3 regions of the Rhizobium sp. M1 genome follow, and region 2 is predicted to be linked to each of the others. Evidence: riboswitches for the same ligand, from Rfam matches in the RefSeq annotation. Region 2 holds a riboswitch; each other region holds the start of a gene.
The links. A riboswitch is a leader RNA that binds a small molecule or an ion and turns the genes downstream of it on or off. The one in region 2 is predicted to bind cobalamin.

Region 1 (2,261 bases), on a different contig from region 2:
GGCCGTCGCGCTCGGCCGCATGCACCGGGCCGATTTCAATGACTGGCTGGAAGAGCGAGCTGACGCCGTGCGCAAGGCGCTTGATGAGGAGGCGGATGAATATGTGATCTCCTCGCACAGCATGGGATCGAACGTGGCCGCCCATGTCATCGGCATACTGCTGGAAAGGGAGCCGGAGATCTTCAAGGGCAAACGCGTGGTGTTTGCTTCGCTCGGCAGCGCTATTCTGCAATGTGCGCTGCTGTCATCGGCAAGCCTGCTGCGCGCCCGCGTCGGGCTGATCGCCCGCTGTCCGGAGATTTCGTGGGTCGATGTGCAGTGCCTGACGGATTCGATCAATTTCTACAAGGTGCCGGTTGTCGCCGTCTCCGGCAACGCGGACGCGCCCCCGGCGAAGATGCTCCTGATCCGCGTCAAGCAGATGCTGACGCGCGAACATTACCGCAAGATCCGCAAGGATCAGCTGCGCGTCCATCGACAATATGTGCTGGGGCCGGATTTGAAGGCGTCCTTCGACTTCACGCTGCTGACATCGGGGCCGATGCCGGCCCTGGTCTTTACCAATCCTGATGAAAAGAGAATTCCCGGCTGAAGGCTGCCTTTTTGGCAAAGGCTCCCGCGCAGAGCCCGATGCGTCAGCTTGTTCTTGACGCGATACGTCGAGCCGGCGTAACTGGGCGCGACGGTTTCCCGCGGATGACTCCAAGGGGATTAATAGGGAACACGGTGAGGACGACCCAATAGGGATCAAGACCGTGGCTGCCCCCGCAACTGTAAGCGGTTTGCCGACCATCCCAGGGTGATCGGTTTTGCCGACCATCCCAGGGTGATCGGTTTTGCCGATCATCCCAGGGTGATCGCTTTTGCCGATCATTCCAGGGTGATCGCTTTTGCCGATCATCCCGAGATGAGCGCTGTAGCTCATCTCTTGGGGCCCATGGCCATGCCACTGCGAGTTTCGCGGGAAGGCAGATGATCGGCGCATATCCGCAAGCCAGGAGACCTGCCGTCAATCACGATCCAATCAACCGGGCGGGGATGCCTGGAAAGGAACAGACATGATTGACCTGAACCTTCGCCGAACTCCGGCACGAATCCGTCTCGATTGGGTTTTTCACCGCTAGTCTCCGTTTGACCGTGCCTTATCCCGCGCAGCCGCGCGGGGCACGGCGAGGCTAGAATTTTCCTCCTTATCGAGATTTTCCATGCGCCAGTTTCTCATGAGCATGACGTTTGCCTTCGGACTGACCGGCCTTGCAGCGCCGGGTCTTGCTGCCACTCAATATCCATTGACCATCACCAATTGCGGCCAGCAGGTGACCTTCGAAAGGGCCCCGGCGAAGATCGTATCGATCGGCCAGGGCATGACCGAAGTACTGTTTTCCCTCGGACTGGCGGACAAGATCGCCGGAACCGCGGTCTGGGTGGGCCCGGTCCTGCCGCAATATGCCGAGGCCAACAGCCGGATCAGACGCCTTGCCGACAACGATCCAAGCTTCGAATCCGTCGTCGGCGCGGAGCCAGACCTGGTGGCGGCAGAATTCGAGTGGCATGTCGGTCCGCAGGGTTCCGTTGGCAAGCGCGAACAGTTTTCCGGACTCGGGATCAACACCTATATCGCGCCCGCCGACTGTGTGGCCAAGATCAATGCCGATGGCGGCGATGGCGTGCGCAAAGCGCTGTTCACGATGGACCTGATCTATCAGGAAATCGCCGAACTCTCCGACATCTTCGATATCAAGGACCGCGGCGACGCCCTGATCGCCGATCTCAAGAAGCGCGAGGCCGATGCGGTCGCCTCGATATCGGGCGCATCGGCAAAGAATCTGCCCATCGTCTTCTGGTTCTCCAGCAAAGAGGTGAACGGCGATGCCTTCATCGCCGGGAAGAACAGCGCCCCGGCCTATATTCTGAAGACGCTGGGTGCTGCGAATGTCGTGACGACGGAAGAGGAATGGCCACTGGTCGGCTGGGAGACGATCGCTCAGGCTGATCCCGCGGTCATCGTCATCGCTACCATGGATCGCCGGCGCTATGCGGCTGACGATCCGAAGGTGAAGCTCGATTTTCTGGAGAACGACCCTGTCACCCGCGAACTCGATGCCGTCAGGAACAAGCGCTTCGTGATGATGGACGCGCAATCGATGAACCCGACGATCCGCACGATCGACGGCATCGAGATACTGGCAAAGGGCATCCAGTCGTCGGGTCTCGCCCAGTGAACAAGATGCTCCTGAAACGGGATGGATGGTGGGCGCCCG
Region 2 (2,261 bases):
AAACGGAATTTCCTGGCATAGGCCTGATCGAACAGGTCGCGGACGAAATTGAAGGAATACTGATCGAGTACCTCCTGCTCGTAATAGCCCTCGGTCACGAGGTAATCGAGCTTTTCCCTCAGATTGTGAAAGAACACCGTGTTCTGGTTCACATGCTGCAGGAAGTACTGCTTCGCCGCCAGGCGATCCTTGTCGAGCTGGATCCTGCCCTCATGGTCATAGAGGTTCAGCATGGCGTTCAGCGCGTGATAGTCGAGCGTTTCCGCCGCTTTCAAAGGACGTTCGCCGGCGGGATGAGCAAAAGTGTTATGCGATTTTGCGCCCGCATCCCGCGTCAGAGTTGTTCCCGTGTCCAAAATCGTTCCATTCCGTGTTTGACGTTGGCGACATCCTCGGCCGTGCCCATGAGCTCGAACCTGTAGAGGTAAGGCACCTGGCATTTGCGCGAAATCACGTCGCCGGCGAGCCCGTATGTCTCGCCGAAATTGCTGTTGCCCGCGGCAATCACGCCGCGGATGTGTCCTCGGTTCTCCGCATCGTTCAGGAAACGGATCACCTGCTTGGGAACGGCACCCTTGCCACCGTCGCCGCTATAGGTCGGTACGATGAGAACGAAGGGTTCGCGGATAGGGAACGCCTCTGCGCCGCTTGAGGGAATGCGCGCCGCGCGCAATCCGAGCCTGGCGACGAAGCGATGGGTATTCTCCGATCGGCTGGAATAATAGACGAGCAGCCCCATCGCCGTTTTCCGGTCAGGAGAGCGCGCTGATCATATCGGGACGGAAACCCGCCCAATGCCGCTCGCCGGCGATGACGACGGGCGCCTGCATGTAGCCGAGGCTGCGGACGCGATCGAGCGCTTCGGCATCCTGCGAGATATCGACGATATCGTAATCAACGCCCAGGCGGTCGAGGGCGCGATAAGTGGCGGTGCATTGGACGCAGGCAGGTTTGCTATAGACGGTAACGCTCATCATCTTCCTCGTGATATCAAAGAATTCAGGACGCAATACTGGGATCGGGCGCCTTGCGACGTCCGGGGCAACGCTTGATGGTGATCTGGCAAAGTCGGCGCTTTAAACGCCCGATACGATCCCTTTCGGGATTTGCGCGGGCGGCGGCCTTGATCTTCTCGACATGACTTCAACCCGAAGTGCTCATGCGGACGTTCGGGGCAGCGCAACAGGCGCGGATCATTCCGCTTCATGCACGCGACCTTCCGGACACCCCGCCCGTGGACATCTAGTTCAAGGCAGGTCTCCTGACTTGCGGGTCGAAGCACCCTGCCCCAGCCTTCCCGGAGCATCATGCTCCAGTGACCTGAAATCGGACAGTTGCTCGCCGCTTACAGTTGCGGGGGCAGCTCCGGCCTTGTTGCGCCGTCATGGCGAAACGCACCGTATTCCCGTCTTAGCCCGCGATCCTGACGAATCGAAGGAACCTTGAACACTAGATATAGTACGCGAATCCAAAATCACGTCAACGGATGGTTTGTGCATTGCGTTACGGCAGGTTTGAAATCACTGCGTTCCTGTGAAAAACATGGATAAGGAAGACTTAACGAATGCAGGCTGTGGAGAAGGTCGGATGAAGAGAGCGAGCCTATAGCCACTCTCAATTTGATGACCAACCTCCCTCTCCGCGTCATCCTCGGCCTTGTGCCGAGGATCTGCTGCCTATCGATCGGAGGCAGATGCCCGGGACAAGCCCGAGCATGACGAAAGAGGGGTTGGCGCCCCTTATCAGCGGTCTACGCCACTCTTCAGGTGACGAGCGCCGCAGGGACGACATCGGGTGTTATGTCCTTACTCGAAGCAGCCTGAGCGCGTTGATCGTCACCAGCACGGTGGCGCCGGTATCGGCGAGAATCGCCGGCCAGAGACCGGTGATGCCGGCAATCGTCGTCACCAGGAACACCGCCTTCAGCCCGAGGGCGATGGTGATGTTCTCTAGGATATTGCGCATCGTTCGTTTGGAAAGTTCGATCATCCGCGCCACGTCGCCGACGCGCCCGTGCAGCACGGCGGCATCGGCCGTCTCCAGCGCCACATCGGTGCCGCCGCCCATGGCGATGCCGATATCGGCGGCGGCCAGCGCCGGAGCGTCGTTGATGCCGTCGCCGACCTTGGCGACGATGAAACCCTGACGCTTCAATTCGCCGACGACCCGCTGCTTATCCTCAGGCATCATTTCGCCGCGCCAGTCGATGCCGAGCATGCCGGCAACGGCTGCCGCCGTCCGCCTGTTGTCACCTGTCAGCA
Region 3 (2,261 bases), on a different contig from region 2:
GCCTCGATCGGATCGACCATCGGCTTCTTGCGCCGTTTGGCGAGCACCAGGAGCAGCATGCCGAGCAGAACGCCGCCGACGACCGGCGCGGTGAGCAGCAGCATCTTGTCCTCGATGACCGACGCGCTCAGCCTTTCGGTGTCGGCGATGCCGAAGACCAACTGGTGCAGCTCATTGGAAACGTAGCTCATGCCGGTGACGGCAAGCCCCGAGGCGATGCCGACGACGGCGCCTGCCAGCGACAGGCCGACTTCGCTGCGGCGGGTCAGCGCGCGCAGCCGTCCCGGGTCGAAGAAAACACGCAGCGCGCGGAAACGGCGCCGATCCAATTTCATAAGCATGGCTAGACAACTAGGCGGGGAGAGGCCCGGTCAAGGGCGGCGGTGCTGTCCGCTTGCGATGCAATTGCGGCGAAAAGCCGGCGCGGGGGACAAATTTTTATGATGTAAGTCTCTGATTAAAGACGATGTTTTCGGTAGAGTAAGTCGTATTGTTGGAAGCTTTCTATCCCCGCCCGTCGCCTCGGGCGTCAACGCCGGTTGACTCTATCCTCTGGCTTGCCTAACCATCCCTCAACGGATGGTCGCCTGACCATCCTGACATAACGGATGGTTCCGGATCGGCAGTTGCCCTTCCGGATGAAAAGGGAATGTGACGGGGCGGACCCAAGCCGGGCGCCTTCATCACAGCCGACCCCGCGACTGTAGAGCGGTCAGGGTCTTCCATCCGGCATCGAGCCCTTCCGGCCGGCGGCCTGCAGTCGTGCAGGCAAGCGGGACGGGTGATGTGCCGGAAAAGCCACTGGAAATGCATGGTGATCAACCGGGGTCGGACGCCTCTATTTCTACGAATCGTCCACCTTTTCACCGATGCAGCCGGGAAGGCGAGGCGGATCCGCCGGCACGATCAGGGGCGACCGGTTTCCGGTCCGCCCCGATCGCGGCCGATAACCGCGAGCCAGGAGACCTGCCTTCCGTGCCGGGCGAAAAGCCCACCCTGGGTAAGAGACCCGCTGCCAGCACGGAGGTTGTTTTGGCTGAACGTTTGAATTCGGCGCGGCCTGGTGCGGCAGATGGCGGGCTTTCGGCCTCCTGCGTCGAGTATGTGGCACCCCCCTCTGTCCTGCCGGACATCTCCCCCAGAAGGGGGGAGATCGGATCGGCGCACCGGCTTCCCCAAACAATCGATGTTGGGCGAAGGTCATGCCACTTGCCGATCTCCCCACCTGTGGGGGATATGTCCGGCAGGACAGAGGGGGGTATTACGTCCTCGTCGGCCAACTATAGTATACGCGGAGCAAATCGAAGCACCGCTCTCCGTAGCGGGAGTGTCGCGGCATGACCGATCTCGTCGCCAATTCCACCCTCGTCCTCGGTGGCGCGCGCTCTGGGAAATCCCGCTTCGCCGAAAACCTCGTCACATCGAGCGGCCTCGGGTGCCATTACATCGCGACCGGCCGGGCATGGGACGAGGAGATGCAAGCGCGTATCGACCAGCACAGGGCTGATCGCGGCCCGTCCTGGACAACGCATGAGGAGCCGCTCGATCTTGTCGGCAAGCTTGCGGCCATCGACGGCGAGGACCGTGTGGTGCTCATCGACTGCCTGACGCTCTGGGTCACCAACCTGATGATGGAAGAGCGTGACATGGCAGCGGAATTTGCAGGGCTCGTCGATTTCGTGGGGCAAGCAAAGGCGCGGCTGGTCTTCGTCTCCAACGAAGTCGGGCTCGGCATCGTGCCGGAAAATCGCATGGCGCGGGATTTTCGCGATCATGCCGGCCGTCTCCACCAGATGATCGCGGCGAAGGCCGCCGAAGTCTATTTCATCGCGGCAGGCCTGCCGCTGAAAATGAAGGGTTAAAGTTTCATGAACCAGAAGATTCCCGCAACCGTCATCACCGGCTTTCTCGGTGCCGGCAAGACGACGATGATCCGCAACCTGCTGACCAATGCCGGCGGCAACAAAATCGCGCTCATCATCAACGAGTTCGGCGATCTCGGCGTCGATGGCGACGTGCTGAAGGGCTGCGGCGCCGAAAACTGCAGCGAGGACGACATCATCGAGCTGACCAATGGCTGCATCTGCTGCACCGTTGCCGACGATTTCATTCCGACGATGACAAAGCTGCTCGAGCGCGAACAGCGGCCCGACCATATCGTCATCGAAACCTCGGGCCTCGCCTTGCCGCAGCCGCTGGTCGCCGCCTTCAACTGGCCTGACATCCGCACCCAGGTGACCGTCGACGGCGTCATCACCGTG

Region 1: it holds a riboswitch for cobalamin, as region 2 does, so the genes downstream of both, CO655_RS18830 (ABC transporter substrate-binding protein) here and nrdH (glutaredoxin-like protein NrdH) in region 2, are expected to answer to the same signal.
Region 3: it holds a riboswitch for cobalamin, as region 2 does, so the genes downstream of both, cobU (bifunctional adenosylcobinamide kinase/adenosylcobinamide-phosphate guanylyltransferase) here and nrdH (glutaredoxin-like protein NrdH) in region 2, are expected to answer to the same signal.

What each region holds. Positions count from the first base shown of each region.
Region 1 covers NZ_NWSW01000018.1:110,675-112,935, forward strand. The annotation lists gene CO655_RS18825 (hypothetical protein) at 1-592, shown strand, start outside; cobalamin riboswitch at 667-1,026, shown strand; gene CO655_RS18830 (ABC transporter substrate-binding protein) at 1,206-2,222, shown strand; gene CO655_RS18835 (iron ABC transporter permease) at 2,228-2,261, shown strand, end outside.
Region 2 covers NZ_NWSW01000056.1:1,917-4,177, forward strand. The annotation lists gene nrdE (class 1b ribonucleoside-diphosphate reductase subunit alpha) at 1-356, opposite strand, end outside; gene nrdI (class Ib ribonucleoside-diphosphate reductase assembly flavoprotein NrdI) at 335-739, opposite strand; gene nrdH (glutaredoxin-like protein NrdH) at 753-974, opposite strand; cobalamin riboswitch at 1,234-1,460, opposite strand; gene CO655_RS31095 (heavy metal translocating P-type ATPase) at 1,798-2,261, opposite strand, start outside.
Region 3 covers NZ_NWSW01000019.1:57,251-59,511, forward strand. The annotation lists gene CO655_RS19455 (chloride channel protein) at 1-341, opposite strand, end outside; cobalamin riboswitch at 593-989, shown strand; gene cobU (bifunctional adenosylcobinamide kinase/adenosylcobinamide-phosphate guanylyltransferase) at 1,338-1,862, shown strand; gene cobW (cobalamin biosynthesis protein CobW) at 1,869-2,261, shown strand, end outside.